DNA from 4 places in the Parabacteroides caeci genome. Region 4 is predicted to be linked to each of the others. Evidence: riboswitches for the same ligand, from Rfam matches in the RefSeq annotation. Region 4 holds a riboswitch; each other region holds the start of a gene.
The links. Region 4 has a riboswitch for cobalamin ahead of NBH15_RS05985 (cysteine-rich CWC family protein). Riboswitches for the same ligand answer to the same signal wherever they lie in the genome.
Positions count from the first base shown of each region.

Region 1: it holds a riboswitch for cobalamin, as region 4 does, so the genes downstream of both, NBH15_RS18840 (ABC transporter substrate-binding protein) here and NBH15_RS05985 (cysteine-rich CWC family protein) in region 4, are expected to answer to the same signal.
Region 2: it holds a riboswitch for cobalamin, as region 4 does, so the genes downstream of both, NBH15_RS18925 (sirohydrochlorin cobaltochelatase) here and NBH15_RS05985 (cysteine-rich CWC family protein) in region 4, are expected to answer to the same signal.
Region 3: it holds a riboswitch for cobalamin, as region 4 does, so the genes downstream of both, NBH15_RS23020 (TonB-dependent receptor) here and NBH15_RS05985 (cysteine-rich CWC family protein) in region 4, are expected to answer to the same signal.

Region 1 is NZ_JAMOKT010000041.1:31,181-36,022, reverse strand. It holds gene NBH15_RS18855 (hypothetical protein) at 1-232, opposite strand, end outside; gene NBH15_RS18850 (ABC transporter ATP-binding protein) at 305-1,309, opposite strand; gene NBH15_RS18845 (iron chelate uptake ABC transporter family permease subunit) at 1,312-2,349, opposite strand; gene NBH15_RS18840 (ABC transporter substrate-binding protein) at 2,356-3,516, opposite strand; cobalamin riboswitch at 3,566-3,770, opposite strand; gene cobI (precorrin-2 C(20)-methyltransferase) at 3,836-4,534, shown strand; gene NBH15_RS18830 (hypothetical protein) at 4,612-4,842, opposite strand, start outside.
Region 2 is NZ_JAMOKT010000041.1:47,284-52,125, reverse strand. It holds gene aspT (aspartate-alanine antiporter) at 1-1,603, opposite strand, end outside; cobalamin riboswitch at 1,744-1,939, shown strand; gene NBH15_RS18925 (sirohydrochlorin cobaltochelatase) at 2,057-2,953, shown strand; gene NBH15_RS18920 (hypothetical protein) at 3,383-3,826, shown strand; gene NBH15_RS18915 (DUF6261 family protein) at 3,833-4,156, shown strand; gene cobJ (precorrin-3B C(17)-methyltransferase) at 4,168-4,842, shown strand, end outside.
Region 3 is NZ_JAMOKT010000060.1:21,345-26,186, reverse strand. It holds gene NBH15_RS23025 (Ig-like domain-containing protein) at 1-1,010, opposite strand, end outside; gene NBH15_RS23020 (TonB-dependent receptor) at 1,035-3,395, opposite strand; cobalamin riboswitch at 3,527-3,729, opposite strand; gene NBH15_RS23015 (O-acetylhomoserine aminocarboxypropyltransferase/cysteine synthase family protein) at 3,849-4,842, shown strand, end outside.
Region 4 is NZ_JAMOKT010000008.1:68,909-73,750, forward strand. It holds gene accC (acetyl-CoA carboxylase biotin carboxylase subunit) at 1-793, opposite strand, end outside; gene NBH15_RS05985 (cysteine-rich CWC family protein) at 795-1,010, opposite strand; cobalamin riboswitch at 1,070-1,267, opposite strand; gene NBH15_RS05990 (threonine/serine exporter family protein) at 1,404-2,171, shown strand; gene NBH15_RS05995 (threonine/serine exporter family protein) at 2,168-2,656, shown strand; gene NBH15_RS06000 (DUF6064 family protein) at 2,681-3,409, shown strand; gene NBH15_RS06005 (anaerobic ribonucleoside triphosphate reductase) at 3,728-4,842, shown strand, end outside.

The sequences.
Region 1 (4,842 bases), on a different contig from region 4:
CCTTGCCGTTGAACAGGATGGAAGCCGGACCATTCAGTTTGATGTTGATCCCCGCACTATCCTGCTTATTGAAATTCGCTCCGACATTTGTCTTATTATTAGTCACATCGTAGGAAACACCGAGATTCTGATAGAAAGGGACATCCGGTTCAATATCGGAAGAATCATCACTGTCGCAGGAGGTGAGTGTCCATGCGAATAAAAGGGAGGCAAACAAGAAATACTTTTTCATGACGTTTAATATTTTGAATTACCTCTATATAACAAACGAAATGAAAAAAGTTTATCCCGTTAACATTCTCTGTCAGGTCTCAAGACACATCAGCAGTTCTTCAACAGAAGCAACCTGCCGCGGCGGATTCCCCGAAAGATAAAGGGTGATCGGAGATTCCACCGTCTCTCCCGCATCAATCCGGCTTTCCGATTCTATTTCGCAGCCGGCATGAATCCCGTTCCGCAGAAGCGCCTTACGCACCATCGCATATTTCTGGCCGCTGCCGGTAAGGCGGATTTCCCTGTCATAACGGTTGTCGATGCGGAACAGGCCGGTTTCCATATCGAAGACAATCCCTTTGCGGGCAAAGAAACCGCTCAGGTAACCGCTTAAAGCGAGGTCCTCGGGCGTACCGGTACTGATCCCTTTCACCTTGTCCATCAACCATATCTTATCGGCGATCTGAAGGGCCAGTTCAAGGTCGTGGGTAGAGAGGAAGATCGTTTTATTGGTCGTGCGGGTAAGATGATGCAAAAGCTGCATGATCTCCACCTTACTGGGAAAATCGAGAAAGGCAGTCGGCTCATCCAGGAAGATTACAGGCGTTTCCTGTGCCAGTGCTTTGGCGATCATGACCTTTTGCCGCTCACCGTCGGAAAGGGTGTGTACCATGCGCGAGGCGAGGTTCTCGATCCGGACCATGGCGATCGCCTCTTCCACGATCCGCCTGTCTTCTTTACCCAAGCGACCCCAAAAACCAGTGTACGGACTGCGTCCCATGCCGATCAGTTCACGGACAGACATGTTGCGGATGTCACACTTATCTGTCAGCACCACTCCCACTATAGTGCTAAGCTCCTTATCACTATAGTCCTGTATATCGCGGGACAGTAGTGCTATTTCGCCCGACAGGCGAGGCTGGAAAGCGGATAATGTACGTAATAAAGTAGACTTTCCGACACCGTTGGCTCCCAGCAAGCAGGTTAATTCGCCACTATAGATCGTTGTCGTTATATGACTTGCTACCAGCTTTGTATCACTTTTAGAATGATAACCGATAGACAGGTCTTTTATCTGTATCGTTGCCTCTTTCATACTCATTCGTTCAATTCGTTCTTACGTTTGCGGAACAGGACGGAAGCTACTACCGGAGCTCCCACCAGGGCCGTTACCGAGTTGACCGGCAAGGCTCCTTCAAAGCCAGGCATACGAGCGATCAGGTTGCAGGCAAGCGCCAAGGCGGCACCGGCAAAAAGGACAGCCGGCATCAGTACGCGATGGTCAGAAGTCTGAAAGATGGCGCGGCAAAGATGCGGCACTGCCAGTCCCAAGAAGATGATCGGCCCGCAATAAGCTGTGACGATAGCCGTCAGCACACCCGCCGAAGTAATGACGAGCAGGCGCGCCCGTTTTATATTCAACCCCAGGTTACGCGCATATCCGTCACCCAACAACATCAGGTTCAGCGTCTTTATCAGCAGGAAGGAAAGAGGGATCAGCACCGCCATAATGATCACAAATAACATCATCTGGTTGCCCGATACACGGGAAAAACTTCCCAACCCCCAGATCACATAAGCACGGATATCCTCTTCCACACTAAAAAACTTCAATACCCCGATCACGGCATTCGCTACATAACCGATCATCACACCGATAATCAGCAACGTTACATTTCCTTTTACTTTCTGCGAGACATATACGATCAGAGCCATCACAGACAAAGAACCGATCACGGCTGCAACCGACAGGGCTATCTCCCCCATGAACCCCAGCTTGCTGAGCGCCACACCTCCCAGGCTGCCACTCAACAGGACGACAAAGGCAACACCCATGCTCGCCCCCGAACTGATACCCAATACGGAAGGTCCGGCAAGCGGATTACGGAACACGGTCTGCATCTGAAGCCCGCTGATCGACAATCCGGCACCGGCAACCAAAGCCGTCAGTGCCTGCGGGAAACGCGACTTCCAGATAATGTTCTGCCAGGTGACAGGCTCTTCGCCGCTACTGAAAATGATATGCCAGACCGACTGCAACGGGATGGAAACAGATCCCAGCACCAGATTCAGAAACAACAGGACAACGATGGTAACAACGATCAGAAGCATCAGGAAAGTATTCGAGTATTTCATCGTCGCTTATTTAAGTAAATCATAATAGACCGGTGTATGGTCCGGTAATAAGTCCGGATGGAAAATATGCAACAGGTCAGCCAGCAAGACCTCCGGCTCGGTAGGCATACTTTCGTAAAAAGGCTTCTCCCGCATGTTACAATAGATGACGTCTTTCTCCCTGAACGCACGGAAATCGGCATAACGCGGGTCTTGCTCCTTCAGGGCCTCATAACTGTATGTACCGGGATAACTGTTCACGATACGCCAGTAATCGGCATCGTCAGCCTGGTTGTATATCGTTTCAAAATCGAGCGTGACACCACCGGAACGGTCGTCGTCCTTCAGGAAATAATCGGCACCGGCATCCTTGAAGAGTTGCGCTAGGAAGCTCTTCCCGCCTACCGCATACCAGTTTCCTCCGTGTATCTCGCCGCTGAAGACGATCGGACGTTTCTTCACCTGTCCTTCGGCTGTCAGCGCTTTCAGTTCATTGTAACGTTTTTCTATGGCGGAGAACTTATCGTTCGCCTCTTTCTCCATACCGAGCAGCAATCCGACGAACTTGATCCATTCCGCCTGTCCCAGCGGAGTCGTTTCCTTATATCCCAAGTGCGGTACCAAAGGGATACCGACATCTTTCATTGTCTCATATCCGCCCCGTTTGAAAGGAGAAATAAGAATCAAGTCAGGATTGATGCTCATGATCACTTCGTTATCAAAATTACCCTCGATACCGATCTTGGCTGTCTTTCCTTCTTTCAGCTGCTTATTGACAGTCTGGTTGAAAAGATGACGGGTACTGGTGATGCCGACCACTTTATCTTCCGCCCCTAGCTTGATGAAATTGGATAGCTGCAATGAAGTCATGCAAATGGCACTACGCACAGGGATCTCGATAACCGTATAATCCGCAGGGATACCTTCCGGCTTCGTTCCGCGCTCTACCAAGGCATATTGGAAACGGGTGCTTTCTTCATTCTGGGGATCTTGTATATCCATCAGGATATAACCGTCGGCATAGGACAGTTGAAAACCTTTGGCATATTGCGGCGTAATATGCGCCTCACGATCAGCAGATGCTGTCTGCTGTGCCGAAACACTCTCCTTCTCCTCCCGATTTTCCTTCGATACACACGACGTTGCCAGTAATGCAACCAGGCAACAACCTGCTAAATACTTGTTCATATTCATATTTGTTTTTATCCGACACAAACTGTCCAAACCCACGAGGACAACTGTTATGCTAAAAATGGCAGGTCTTCTGACTTACTTCCATCCCGAAAGCCTTCCCGATCACCTACGGATCAGTGGCAAAAGGTATTATCGGAATGTTACGAAGTTTCACAGCAGCGTGGACTGTCCGGGATTTCCACCCGGTTCCCTTTTAATCTGTCTCCATGAACAGGAGTTTTACAGAACCTATTTCGATCGCAAAAGTAATAAGAAGTTTGCAACTTTGCACTATTTTCAGCACATTTGCACCCCAAATAAAAACAAGAATAAAATGACTTACCCGATCAGTTTCGTATCATTAGGTCCCGGCGAACCGGAACTTATCACAGTGAAAGGTCTCCGACAACTTCAGAAAGCAGATATTATCTACTGCCCAGCCACCCGTAACAGGCAGGGTGAAATCCTCTCGCGTGCCGCCGATATCGTACGTGCACTGGAAATAAACGAAACTGTCATCCGCTGCTTCATGCTCCCCATGAGCAAAGACCGCACGGAAGCCTGGAAAGCCTACGACGCCCTCTACAACGAAGCCGCCGCAAACTATGCGGAAGGCAGACAGATCGTTATCGTAGCCGAAGGCGATGCCGGCTTCTATTCTTCCATCCAGTATATATATGACAAGTTTATAGAGACGGGAATCGACGTTCAGCGTATTGCCGGAATCCCCGCCTTCATCGCTGCCGGAGCACTGGCCGGCTTGCACATTGTCAAACAGGAAGAACAGATCGTCGTTATTCCCGGCACTCCTTCCGCGGAAGAATTATCTGAAAAGATAAATGCCGGATACGTGATCGTCATTATGAAACTGTCGCAATGCGTGGAAGCCGTACATGCATGTATCCGCAAGCATCCGCAGACACAATTCCATTATTTTGAAAATGTAGGAACGGATAAGGAATACTACACCTCCGACCGGCAAATCATCGCAGAGAAATCTTTCCCTTATTTCTCACTGATGATCATACAATAAAAAAAGGGTGTAGCAGAAGAAACTTTTGCTACACCCTCAACTTAAAAATTACTATCCCGATTATTGTATCGCAAAAACTATACGGATTCTATGATACCGTTCAGACGGTTCATATGGTAGCGAAGCGACTGGACAGATTCCCAGTTCTGATGCCCCGACTTGCACAACTCACGTGCACTCACTAATACTCCTGAAATGTGACTGCTGATCTCTTCAATCTTTTTATTCGTTTCATTATAAAGAGTTTCAGTCTCTTCCGGTGAATAGATGGAAGCAGATTGTGCCAACGATTCAAGTAACTTCATCTG
Region 2 (4,842 bases), on a different contig from region 4:
CCACCGCATCTTCTATCGCACCGAGGGCGGCTGTTGTCGTTCGTGCTCCTGAAGTACAACCCAGTGTAATGGCTGGATGGAATTTAAAGAGATAGCGGCCCATCAGGACACCGGCTATCAGCGGAATGGTCGTAGCCAGCGCTCCGATAATGAACAGACTCACGCCTACTTCTTTGAAGCCGGTCACAAAACTCGGTCCGGCCGTAATACCGACTACGGCAATGAACATATTCAGCCCTACATTATTTAATACCCACAAGGAAGGTTCAGGAATACGTCCGAATGTCGGGTGTTTGGAGCGAAGCCATCCGAATACCAGTCCTGCAATCAATGCCCCGCCACTCGTACTCAGGCTGATCGGTATATTTCCGAAATGTACCACCAACGAGCCGATCACGCCACCGATAAAGATTCCCAGGCCGACAAAGATCATATCCGTCTGGTTGGTCGGTCGGTCGGCATAACCCAAAGTTGCAGCCGCGGCATTCACCTCCATCTTGGTACCTACCAGTTCGAGCATATCGCCCGGATTAATTTTTGTCGCAGCCAGCACAGGTATATTGACACCCGCACGTTTGATACTTTTAATGCTGACGCCGTGCATCACCTTTTCACTGCGGAGACCGGCTATAGTCATTCCCGAAAACTTCTTACGGGAGATCAGCACGGGCAATGTCTCTGCCGGGAAGTCCAACAATTCAAGGTCGTTCACTTCGTCGCCGATCCAGTCTTCTTCTCCAATCACAAATTCACGGCGACCGCTCAACACCACCTCGTTCCCTTTCTGAAGCATCAGGTCCGGTTTCACATCATACACTACATTACTGATACGTACGCGTTCCACAAACAGACGACGCCCCTGCCCTTCCAGATAATCTTCCAGTTCCTGTACGGTCTTGCCCGCCCCGAACCAGTCATTACTGATCTTATAAGCCCGAAAAGTGATGGGACGTGCTGCCGGCATAAAACCGGGTTGCTCGCTTTCGTCGTCAGTACCCATCTTTGCTTCCAGTTCTTTACAAGCCTTCTTTACCGAAGGCAGTCCGCCCAGCAAACGGGGAGCCACATCGCTCATCAGCCACGCAGAACCGGCCGTACCGAAAATATAACAGACGGCATAAGTCACAGGCATCACATTGATTATGGATGTTTTGTCCGCCGCACTCAGCCCGCTCTGATTGATCGTATCTTCCGCTACCCCCAGCACCGCAGAGATTGTCTGCGAACCAGCCAACAATCCAGCCGCTTCTCCTGCATTATAGCCCATCAGCTTGGCAAGCAAAAAGGGAACAAACAGAGAGAACAAACACATCAGTACGGCAAAAAGCATCTGCGGAAGTCCCTCCTTTTTCAGCCCACGGAAGAACTGCGGACCGACACTATATCCCACGGCAAAAAGGAACAGAAGGAAGAATACGGATTTAATAGGTGTCCCGATATCGATATGCAATTGTCCGATTAATACACCGACCAGCAATACGCTGGTAACTGTTCCCAAAGAAAATTTACCTATCTTAAATTTACCTATCCAGAAACCGAAAGCCAGTGTCAGAAAGATAGCCAGTTCCGGATAGTGTTTGAGCAAATCAGCAAACCACTCCATATATACAATTGTTTGACGTTAATAATAAGACATATTCCATGTCCGGTTTTATTGTGGTAAATGGAACACAATCCATGGGAAAGTTGTTGCGGGAGATTCAATTAAGAGATTATAAAAGCTCCCTTATTTTAAATAAATTCCTATCTTTGTCCCGCTTTGGTGATACGTCAGCCTCCGGTTGCCGTATAAAAGGGAATCCGGTGAGAATCCGGAACAGTGCCCGCTACTGTTAAGCCCGCTATAAAAGGAAAACATGCTTACACCACTGTCCGTGACAAGGATGGGAAGGTCGTTTTCCGGGCAAGTCAGGAAACCTGCCAGACAGATAAATCCGTTCTCCCGGGGCCAGGAGGGCTATTATGAACATAAAACAAATCTCTTTCAATGAAAAAGAAATGTCTGCTGACAGCCTTTCTTGTAGGTTGTTCAATGAGTATGTCTTTTGCACACGGTATGTTGCAGGAGGCAGTGACCGACATCCCTGCCAGGGCCGTTCCCCACGATGACGGCGAAGGAAATTTTAAACCCTCTGACCTGTTTGCTTCTATGCAGGCAGGCGATAAGGCCGCTCTGCTGATGGTCCATTTTGGAACCACCTACGACAAAACACGCCAACTGACGATCGACGCCATCAACAACAAAGCGAAAGAAGCATTCAAAGGTATCGAAGTACGCGAAGCCTATACCTCACGCATCATTATTCGCCGCCTGAAAACACGGGGTATCGAAAAACTCAACCCCACTGAAGCACTGAAACAACTAAAAGCGGATGGTTTCACCCATATCTTGATCCAGTCTACGAACATTATTGAAGGTGTAGAAATGGAATCCCTCCGCAAAGATATCGCCTCACTGGAAAAAGAGTTCAAGGATATCCGTATCGGAAACCCGCTGCTGTACACTCCCGAAGATTATGAAAACGTCATTGCAGCTATTGTCCGGAAAGGAGCCAAGGAAGGAGCTACCGTCCTGGTGGGACACGGCACCTACACTCCTTCGACTGCACAGTATGCCATGACCGATTATATGTTGAAAGCAAAAGGCTATACTGATTATTATGTTACAACGATAGAAGGTTATCCCACTTTCGACGATATGCTTGCTAAGCTTGAAGCTGCCAAAGTAAAGAAAGTCATGCTGATGCCTTTCATGTTCGTTGCCGGTGATCATGCTAATAATGACATTGCAATCGACATGAAAAAAGAACTGGAAGATAAAGGCTATGAAGTTTCCATATTTATGCAAGGATTAGGACAAAACATAGATATTCAGAATATATTTATCGAACATGCAAAGTTTGCGGCTAAACATAAAATGATTAATATTACAGAAAAGAAGAAACAATTATGAATAATTAATGTTTTTAACAAAAATGATGCGAGTATCGTGGATAAGAAAATATAGATTTATATTTTAATTCACATTATTCGCATTATATTCTCCTATTTATATTTAACTAATCAATATTATATATATATTTGTAGATCATATGATATATAATGCATCTTGATAAAATATTACTCTATGATAAATGACATATCATGCATCGCGATAAAGCATTTCTCTATAACAAATAGCATATCACACATCGTGATAAGATATTTCTCTATAATAAATAGTATATTATATATCATGATAAAGCATTTCTCTATGAGAAATAATGCATCACGTATCGTGATAAGATATTTTATTATAATAGATAAGACTTTCAGGACTAAAATAAATATTTTTCCATCAATTTGTCAAATTTAATTTATTAACCTTATAATATAATATATCATGAAGACTATCAACAAATTAGTTTATGCCAATTCATTAAGAATCGAAGAAGCAAATGTATTTATTAATTCATCAATTGATATTTTTGAATCATATTTAAATCAGGGAGGAGGGGAAGATCGTCCTGAGATTGAAATGTTAAGTATACAGGATGAAAATTTATCAAATTATCTGAATGAATTAAAAAGTTATTATAATGAATTTTATTCTACACTAGATGTTCCTATAAAATTACTTGAAACAGATGAATTATCTATAATTAATAAAACACGTATCAGATATGTCGGAGATATTAAACGAATTGTTATGATGCAAAATAAAAGTAATCCGTCTGAATCATCAAAAATTCTCTGGAATTATTTATCTGCTATAAAAAATCTAAATAAAAAAAGCTTTATCGAAGTCACAGGACATATCTCTAATCTATTGAAAGAGTTAAAATAAGATGATATGAATCAACATTGTACTAATTTAAAAATCACGACCCTAATACAAAAATTAACTGAAGAACAAAATGCATTTATTGCACTTTATAAGAAAAGAGGATATACAATTGAGACACGCGTTATTAATTCTTATCCTTCAAAAGTAAAATGTTTGAAAAAATATGCAGAAATAATTAATTATACCAATTCAATGGTTATCTATAATGTAGATACTAATTATGATGATTTGATTGATAATATGAATGCACTTGTAAATCCAATGAATACAATAATGCGTTCACGTTATAGTTTCAAAAAGAAAGAAGATGATAGACCTGAAATTGAATAATAGTTGAATAAATGAGCACAGGTAAAATAATCGTAGCCGGTATCGGACCCGGCAGTGAATCAGACATTACTCCCGCAGTGTTATCTGCCATCCGGCAATCGGACGTTATCGTGGGATACAAATATTACTTCCGGTTCATTGAAAAGATAATCCGTCCCGAAGCCATATGTATCGACTCAGGGATGAAACGGGAGAAGGCACGTGCCGAAGAAGCATATAATTATGCGGCCGAAGGCAAAGTAGTAACCGTTATCAGCTCCGGCGATGCCGGCATCTACGGGATGGCCCCACTTATCTACGAGATGAAACGCGAAAAAGGAAGTAATATCAGCATCGAAGTGCTGCCCGGGATCAGTGCCTTCCAGAAGGCAGCCTCCCTGTTGGGTGCCCCGGTAGGACATGACTTTTGCGTGATCTCCCTCTCCGACCTGATGACACCGTGGGAACTGATAGAAAAACGCATTAAAGCTGCCGCTTCGGCAGACTTTATCACCGCCATCTATAATCCCAAAAGCGAAGGCCGCTACTGGCAGTTCTACCGCCTGATTGAAATTTTCCTACAGGAACGTGATCCGCAAACACCGGTCGGCTTTGTCCGTCAGGCAGGACGCGAAGAACAGGAAGTGACGATCACTACACTGGCAGACTTCGACCCGGAACAGGTGGATATGTTCACCGTCATCCTT
Region 3 (4,842 bases), on a different contig from region 4:
ATTTCCTGAGCAAGTGAGTTACGCTTGTTGCTTTCTACTGCCAGTGTAGAAGGATCGAGAACAGCAGTATAGAAAGCTGTTGTCGTCTTACCACTCTTGCCGGAAAGACCGTTCTTTCCATAATAGAAATAGAAAAGCTTTTGGGACTTTTCATTATAGGTGAGAATACCCGATGTAGTAAACTTCTTTGTCTCTTCCCCTTCTACCTCAGATTTCGGCAATGGGATATTCAATGTACCTTCTTCAAGAATCGACATGTTATCAGCGTTCAACTTGCTCCAGTTAATTTTACTTGCGTCACCGTTAGCAGACATGATGACAAGCGTGTTATCGTCAATCCAAGCATGGGTATAAGAACGTACCTTATACGTATTTGTCTTGAACGGGCGTTCTGCTACCACCACAACTTTGTTATCCTTAATTTGATACTTTACAAAACTATTCTCGTTTGAAGATATCTGGTAGTAATATTTACCCTTCGAGATAGATTCCATAGAGTACTCGCCAAGCTCTGCTCCTTCCCTTTTAACGGTGATGGTTCCCATATCAGCTGTCAACTTATTGATGCTGTTTACAATAGTTGTATTCTTGCTACTCATGCCGCCATGCTTCCCTACCGTCAGGAACAAGTCGAAGTGATACTTGCTTTCGTCGAAAGCAGGAGCATCGCTGGACACCGTGACAGCGCAAGTGGCAGTAAAAGCACCATCATCCGTTTTTACGGTGATCGTCGCCGTACCTTCGGCAACAGCAGTGACTACACCTTTATCTACTGTAGCGATCTTATCGTCCGAACTGGTCCATGAAACAGTTGTTACGGTTGCATTTTCCGGGGCGACGGTAGCCGTCAGTGTTCCTGTAGTTCCCGTCTTCAAGGCTAATGTAGTCGGGGAAACTGTGACTGCGGTAACAGGCACGTCTTTTACTTCATCGTCATCAGAACAAGCCGTGAATGCAAATGAGATCAGGGCTGTCATGAAGGCTAACAAGGCAAATTTGAACTTCTTCATTTTCTTTTGTTTTTAATATGAATGTTAATTAATAAAGACTCTGAATTTCGCAAAGAAAGCACGTCCGGGCTTTTGCAGCTTATAATTGTCGTAAGCCGTTTCATCGAGGAAGTTGGTACACTCCAATGCGATATTGTAGCGATCATGCTTCCATGAGTAAGTAGCATTGGCATTGCAAATGTGTTGCGAGGGAATACGCGCCTTTGTATCACGGTTGCCATAGGCTTCCCAGGTCAGAAAATACCAATGTACCCACTGGAACGTACAACCTAACCGCAACTTGCCGCCTTGTTGCCAAAGGTTACGGAACGTATAACTTGCCTCCGCACTGCCGAACAGCCAGGGACGGTTAGGCACAAGGTTGTTGTAGGTGGCAGAAGGCTTGCCGTCTTCCTTATACTTCTGCTGGTCGCGGGCATCCTGGTAACTGACATTAGCCATGAGTTGCAACCGTCCGTCCCAGTCGTAGCTGACTTCACCTTCCACTCCTTTGATATGAACAGCGGGATCGTTGACATACTGCAACATACCTTCTTTTTCGATAACGGAAGTTTGTATATAGTTGTCCACATAACGCAGAAAACCGTTTGCCTCGTAATAGACGGTATGACGGGCGGCCGGACGCCATGTCCCGAACAAGGCTAAATTAACATTGTTACTCTTCTCCGGCTCTAACGCCACATTGGCATAGACAGTCGTTCCGTTGCCTAACAGTTCCCGGGCAATAGGCAAACGTACACTATGCTCGTATGAAATCTTTACCGCCAACGGGTTGAAGAACGTATAACGCAGTCCGGCTCCGTATCCTAAATAGTTTTTCGTAGTCGAACCTTGTACCTTGTCCGAGCCGGTTACGGTGGATTGATCGGTCTGCCGGATATTGGGATGGTTCACGTAGTCTTTGGCAAAGAATACATTCTGCATCTTGCCGTCGAAAAGCGATTGACTGTAAGTCAGTCCGACGATATGTTTGGTTACCGCATCGTTAGACGGCTCGAAACTCTGGTCTAAATCGTCGTAGCGGTCGTTGCCCGTCCGGCTCAGATTATAGTTCAGGTTAAAGCCGTGATGCTCATTCAGCTGATAATCCAAATTGGCACGAGCAATAGTCAGCGGACGCTTATAGTGACGTATGGAGCGTTCGCCGCCACGGATTTCGTTGCGTTGACTCACGATGTAGCCTCCGTCCCAATAATATTTACGGTAGGCGGTATCAATGGTGATGGAATGATCCCATGTGTGTGACAAGGTCGCCTTCAATGTCATGTTTTCTGTGAGAAAGTTGCATTTGTTGTACCGTGCCGACACATTCCACGCATCCGAATTACGCTCCGCCATGCCATACACTTTGGTCTGTACGGAGCCGGTTTGCAGTTCCTTGTCTGTTTTGGAATAAGATGCCGACACAAAGAATTCGTCCGCCCAAAATTTGCCTACCATTCCTGCTTCTATCTGTGCTAAAAGCGAAAAATAACCGTCATGGAAACGTTTGGGATTGCCATAGATGAATTGGTCGCCAGTCTCGTCACGCATCTGAACATCCTTCATCCGGTAGTCATTTTTCGAATAGTTGATGCCAACGGTAGGACGCACAATCAAGCCTGTGCGTTGTTCCACAAACAGTGCATTCAGGTCGGCACTGTGTGTATGAAAGGAACCAATACTGTAAGATGCATCCAGAAAGTTCTCCTTCTCCGCCTTGGTAATAATGTTGACGGCACCGCCCAATGCATCCGTTCCCAACGAAGCAGGCACTACCCCTTTATAGATCTCCACCCGGTCAATCAGGTTGACAGGCAGATTGGCAAGCGTCACATTACTACCCTTACTGTCCAAAGGCACGCCATCGATGAAATAACGGACAGAATTACCCGATAACCCGTTGATGGAAAGATCAAAATCGGAACCGACTCCTCCTTCTTCCCGGACCTTTATTCCAGTCGTCCGGTTCACTATATCAGTCAGATTCTTCAACGAGTTGATCTGCGATTTTACATCAAGGGCATTTACAGAGAAAGCACCTTCCTTGATCTTCTGTGTTTTCGATTTGCCATACACCTCGACTGTGTTCAGGGTAACGGAATTTTCAGCCATAACGAAATCGAGCGTCTTGTTCCTGCGGATATCGAGAGTTGTTTTTATTGTATTATAGCCCAGTAGGGTAATTATAAGGGTATGTTTTCCTGGTTTCATGCTTAGTGAATAGCGCCCCCGGTCGTCGGTGTATGTCCCTGCCGTCGTATTTTCGATGGCAACAGTAACCGTAGGAAGCGGAGCACCATCTTCTCCCCTCACCTCTCCGGACAGCGTGACCCTGTCTTGCGCCGCCAGACTTACAGGGAACAAACAAATAAACAACAAAAATACATGTATGAAACCTCTCATTCCATCAAAAACATTATATATTAACGACAGGCTTTCGATAAAACTGAACGGAACACATGAACAGCCAGAACTCTCTACAGGATACAACCAAGTCCTTACTTACATGTTTTTCAGCCTTATTCCTCGAAAGCTTAAAACTACTGATTCTGGCAGGTCTTCTGACTTACTCCGTCATTGAACGTCCTTCCCATTCATTGCGAACAGTGGATTGAGTTGTGTTCAACGACTTTGGCGGAGCTTACAGCAGCGGGTCTGTTCAGGATTTTCACCTGATTCCCTTTTCATCACTTTTCCGTAGAACTGGATTTGTGACACCAAAACCGGGGACAAAGGTAAAGATTATTTTTAAACAGTACCCTATTTTTTATAAATGATCGTAGATTTGTATTAATGGAACGAACTATTCTTTACTTTTGTCAGCAGAATATAATTACATAGCAAACATTTAATAATATGAGCAATTCATTCAAGCCGGCAACTTTGTGTGTGCAGGGTGGCTGGCAACCTAAAAAAGGAGAACCGCGCGTTCTGCCTATCTATCAGAGTACTACCTTCAAGTATGAGACCAGCGAACAGATGGCGAAACTGTTCGATCTGGAAGAGAGTGGTTATTTCTATACCCGTCTGCAAAACCCGACCAACGATGCCGTTGCATCCAAGATCGCCGCTTTGGAAGGTGGTGTGGCAGCAATGCTGACTTCATCGGGACAGGCTGCCAACTTCTTTGCCTGTTTCAATATCTGCGAAGCCGGCGACCATATCGTAAGCGCAACCGGTATTTATGGCGGTACATACAATCTGTTGTCCGTTACCCTGAAAAAGCTGGGCATCGAATGTACATTCATCAACCAGGATGCCAGTGAAGAGGAGATCAGTAAGGCGTTCCGCCCGAATACAAAGTTATTGTTCGGTGAAACGATCTCCAACCCGGGAGTGATGGTACTGGATATTGAAAAGTTTGCCCGTATCGCTCACAAACATGGCGTTCCATTGATCATCGACAATACATTTGCCACACCGATCAACTGTCGCCCATTCGAATGGGGTGCCGATATCATTACGCATTCTACGACCAAATATATGGACGGACATGCGACTGCCGTCGGAGGTTGTATCGTCGACAGCGGTAACTTCGATTGGGAAGCGCATGCAGACAAATACCCGGGTCTCTGCCAGCCGGATGATTCTTATCACGGCCTGACTTACACAAAGACATTCGGGAAACTGGCATATATCACTAAGGCTACCAGCCAGTTGATGCGTGACCTGGGTTCTATCCAGTCTCCGCAAAATGCTTTCCTGCTGAACCTGGGACTGGAAACATTGCATCTACGCATGCCGCAACATTGTAAAAACGCACTAGCCGTAGCTAAATGGCTTCAGAATTGCGACAAAGTAGCCTGGGTAAACTATCCGGATCTGGAAGGAAATAAATATTACGAACTGA
Region 4 (4,842 bases):
CTTTTGCCGCAGCAACAGCCTTTTCACCCATATTTTTTCTTAACTCGGGAGTAATGAACGGAGACGGACTTTCCTCCACGATTTTCTGATTACGACGTTGAACGGAACATTCACGTTCGCAAAGATGGATTACATTCCCGTGATTGTCACCCAATACCTGAAATTCGATATGATGAGGTTCCTCTACGAATTTCTCCAGATAAACTGTGTCGTCACCAAAAGACGATAACGATTCCGAACGGGCAGAATGATAAGCTTCCACCACATCTTCTTCTTTATAGCTCAGTCGCATCCCTTTTCCTCCGCCTCCCATAGAGGCTTTCAGCATAACGGGGAAACCGATTTCCTTACATATCCGAACGGCTTCGGCAGCATCCTGCAACGGTTGTTGCGTTCCCGGAACAACCGGCACACCAGCCTCGATCATCCGCTTACGGGCTGATATCTTATCGCCCATCGCCTCCATCGTCTCAGCAGCCGGGCCAATAAAAATAATATTTTCCTCTTTACATCTGCGGGCAAAAGCTGCATTTTCCGAAAGGAAACCATAACCGGGATGAATGGCATCGGCTTTATGAATTTTTGCCGCTTGGATAATCTTTTCAATATCCAGATAACTATCTTTTGATGCAGCAGGCCCTATCAGGCAGGCCTCATCAGCATAAAGTACATGTCGTGCCGCCCGGTCAGCTTCCGAAAAAACAGCCACAGACTGTATTCCCATCTCCCGGCAGGAACGCATCACACGTACGGCGATCTCGCCACGGTTTGCAATTAATATCTTCCGTATCATATCAATGCTTTAAATGTTTATAACGGGGATTCACCTCACAGGCATAGAAATATTTCTTGATCTCATTCAAACAGGAGTTGCACAAACATCCCGGATAATGGACCTTCACATAAGCAAGCTGGAGTTCATCCAATTTCACAGGCACACAATGACAGGCGGATATATCATCTACCCGACAAACAAAAGAGCCCCCACAACGCGGACAATCTTTCTCCATAAATCTGATAAATTTAGAATAAACAATCATTTCGAACCCGTATCCTAACCCACGAGGATATGAGCCTTTAACGAACGGCAGGTCTTCTGACTGACTCCCATCCTGAAGCCTTCCCGACACATGTCAGTGGCATAAGTTGTTTTCAGGATGTTATTAGAGCTTCACAGCAGCGGGACTGTCCGGGATTTACACCCGATTCCCTTTTAATCTGTATTTCCAGAATCAAAAATACAGAACCATTTCGGTGCAAAACTACAAAAATAAAAGACAAAACAATGATATAAAATAAGTTTTTTATACTTTTGCGCCCCGGTTTAGGTTTATCGCCCGTTTTTCCGCCAGCAAAAAGAAACATTCCGGAATAAAATCCGGTTCATATATAAAAAGTACGACATGAGTAGAAATGAATCTTTGCTACCCGTAGCCAAATTCATCGCAGAGTACTCCGCCCATATGATGGGATGCGGGGTACACACATCCCGGGTAGTCCGGAGTTCCAAACGAATAGGAGAAGCATATGGCGCTGATGTTAAAATCAGCATTTTTCAGAAAAATATTATTCTGACGATCTCCGACAATGATACGAAAGAAACATACAGCGAGGTGATCGATATCCCCGCTCTTCCGATAAGTTTCGAGAAGAACGCCAAACTGAGCGCTCTGAGTTGGGAAACGTATGACAAACATTTGCCGTTGGAAGAATTAAAAGATAAATATGAGAAGATTATCGCCAGCCCGCATATCGATCCGCTTTTCGTTCTGATACTGGTGGGCTTTGCCAATGCCTCTTTCTGCCGCCTGTTTGGGGGAGACATAACCTCGATGGGGATTGTCTTTTCTGCGACTATCACCGGTTTTTTCCTGAAACAACAGATGCAGATCCGGAAATTCAATCATTACATAATCTTCGTGGTATCGGCCTTTATTGCATCGCTTTGTGCCTCTACAGCGTTGATATTCGACACGACCTCGGACATTGCACTGGCAACGAGCGTCCTGTTCCTGATACCGGGCGTACCGCTGATCAATGGGGTTATCGACATTGTCGAAGGGTATATACTGACCGGTTTTGCCCGGCTGGTCAATGCGCTGATGCTGATTATCTGTATCGCGATCGGGCTTTCTTTCACATTAATGATGGTAAAAAACAATTTGATATGATAGTATTGGATATTCTTTTAGACGGACTTTTTGCAGCCATTGCAGGTATTGGTTTCGGTGCGATTTCCGACCCACCCATGCGGGCATTTCCTTACATTGCCTTGCTGGCTGCCGTAGGCCATGCCTGCCGATTCTGCCTGATGACTTTCTTCGGGGTGGATATCGCTACCGCCTCCCTGTTCGGGGCATTGGTGATCGGATTCGGAAGTTTGTGGCTGGGAGGCAGGATTTACTGCCCGATGACAGTGCTTTATATCCCGGCTTTATTGCCGATGATCCCAGGCAAATTTGCCTACAACATGGTTTTCTCGCTGATCATGTTCCTCCAGACGATGGACGAACCGGTACAGAAAGCGAAATATATTGAAATGTTCATGTCGAACGGTTTCGTTACCTTCACCGCGATCTTCATGCTGACGGTCGGTGCGACACTGCCGATCTTCCTCCTGCCGGGTAAGGCTTTTTCATTAACACGACGCAAATAAAATCATCAGCATACGAATAACTCTATGGAAATTTTCTGGAAAACGATAGGACTCTACAATGCAGCAACCTGGGAATGGCAACTGGGAATTATCCTGATCGGGATAATACTGACCGTCCTGCTGACCCGCAACCCTCAGCCGTGGGTAAAGAACGGAATGAAAATCTATCTGATTGCCGTCTATCTGTGGATATCAGTCATCTACTACTACATCTACTGTGCCGAGCGCAGCTACAACGAAGTGATGGCCTTATTCTGGGCGATCATGGCGATACTATGGGGATGGGATGCCTTGTCAGGATACACCACTTTCGAACGTACCCGCAAATATGACTGGTTAGCGTACTTCCTGTTTGCCATGCCGTTTATCTATCCGCTTATATCGATGGCACGGGGACTGACTTTCCCGGAAATGACTTCGCCGGTCATGCCTTGTTCGGTCGTTGTTTTCACCATCGGACTCCTGTTGTTCTTCTCTAAGAATATCAACATGTTCATAATCCTGTTTCTGACACACTGGTCGCTGATCGGCTTGTCGAAAACATATTACTTCAATATCCCGGAAGATTTCCTGCTGGCCAGTGCTTCCGTCCCGGCGTTATATCTTTTCTTCAAAGAATATTTCGCCAACAACCTGCACACCGGCTCGAAGCCGAATGCGAAATATGTAAACTTATTACTTATCCTGGTCTGCGTTGCCATTGGGATATTACTGACGACAACCATGTTTATCGAATTACTGAAAGACAAATAGCAATCCGAATAAGCAATTATAGATATTTCGTACCATCAACAGACAGGGCGATCGACCGGAATCGCCCCTGTTTTTTTCTGTTTTTTTGCATAAACAATTGATACATTTCACATTATACCCCATTATCACCAAACAGCCTTTTTGGGAAAACTTTTTATCATCAAAACCTTCAAAGTTTTCCATTTTTACAAATATCGTATCTGATTTACAAGAGTTTGACATAATTTAACCCGTTAAAAGTTTTCCAAAAAGAAAACCATATAATAATTGAGCATACCTTTGCAGAAGAATAAAAAGTAATACACCAATACAATTATCATGATTCAGACAGTTATCAAAAGGGATGGACGTATCGTCGGATTTAATGAGGAAAAAATAGTAACGGCGATCCGTAAAGCGATGCTGCATACGGAAAATGGAGAAGATTTGCAGTTGATCCGACAGATCACGGATCATATTTCATTCAAAGGAGAACCGCAAATGACAGTCGAAGCGATTCAGGACGCTGTCGAACTGGAACTAATGAACAGTAGCCGCAAGGATGTGGCTCAGAAATACATTGCCTACCGCAATCAGCGCAGTGTTGCCCGTAAAGCAAAAACCCGCGATATGTTCCTGGAAATCATCAATATCAAGTCGAACGACATTACCCGCGAAAATGCAAATATGAACGCAGATACCCCCGCAGGTATGATGATGAAATTTTCCAGTGAGACGACCAAACCGTTCGTTGACGATTACCTGTTGAGCGAAGAGGTAAAAGAGGCGGTTGCCAACAATTACCTGCATATTCATGATAAAGATTATTACCCGACCAAGAGCCTGACTTGCGTACAACATCCGCTGGATCGCATCCTTAAATATGGATTCTCGGCCGGACACGGTGAATCGCGCCCCGCCAAACGTATCGAAACGGCAAGTATCCTGGGATGTATCTCTTTAGAAACTGCACAAAATGAGATGCATGGCGGACAGGCGATCCCGGCTTTCGATTTTTACCTGGCACCTTATGTGCGTAACAGCTATATCGAAGAAGTCAAAAATCTGGAAGATCTGAATGGCGTAGACTATTCACACCTTTATAATAAAGAAATAGACGATTATGTAACCCGTCCGCTGGATGGCCTGACCGGAGACAAACGACTCGTACAGCATGCTATCAATAAAACCGTCAGCCGCGTTCATCAGTCCATGGAGGCTTTCATCCACAACATGAACACGATCCATTCACGCGGTGGTAACCAGGTGGTATTCAGTTCCATCAACTACGGAACGGATACGTCTGCCGAAGGCCGCTGCATTATCCGTGAATTGCTGAAAAGCACATACCGGGGTGTCGGCAACGGCGAAACTGCCATTTTCCCGATTCAGATATGGAAAAAGAAACGGGGCGTAAGTTATCTGCCGGAAGACCGGAACTATGACCTGTATGA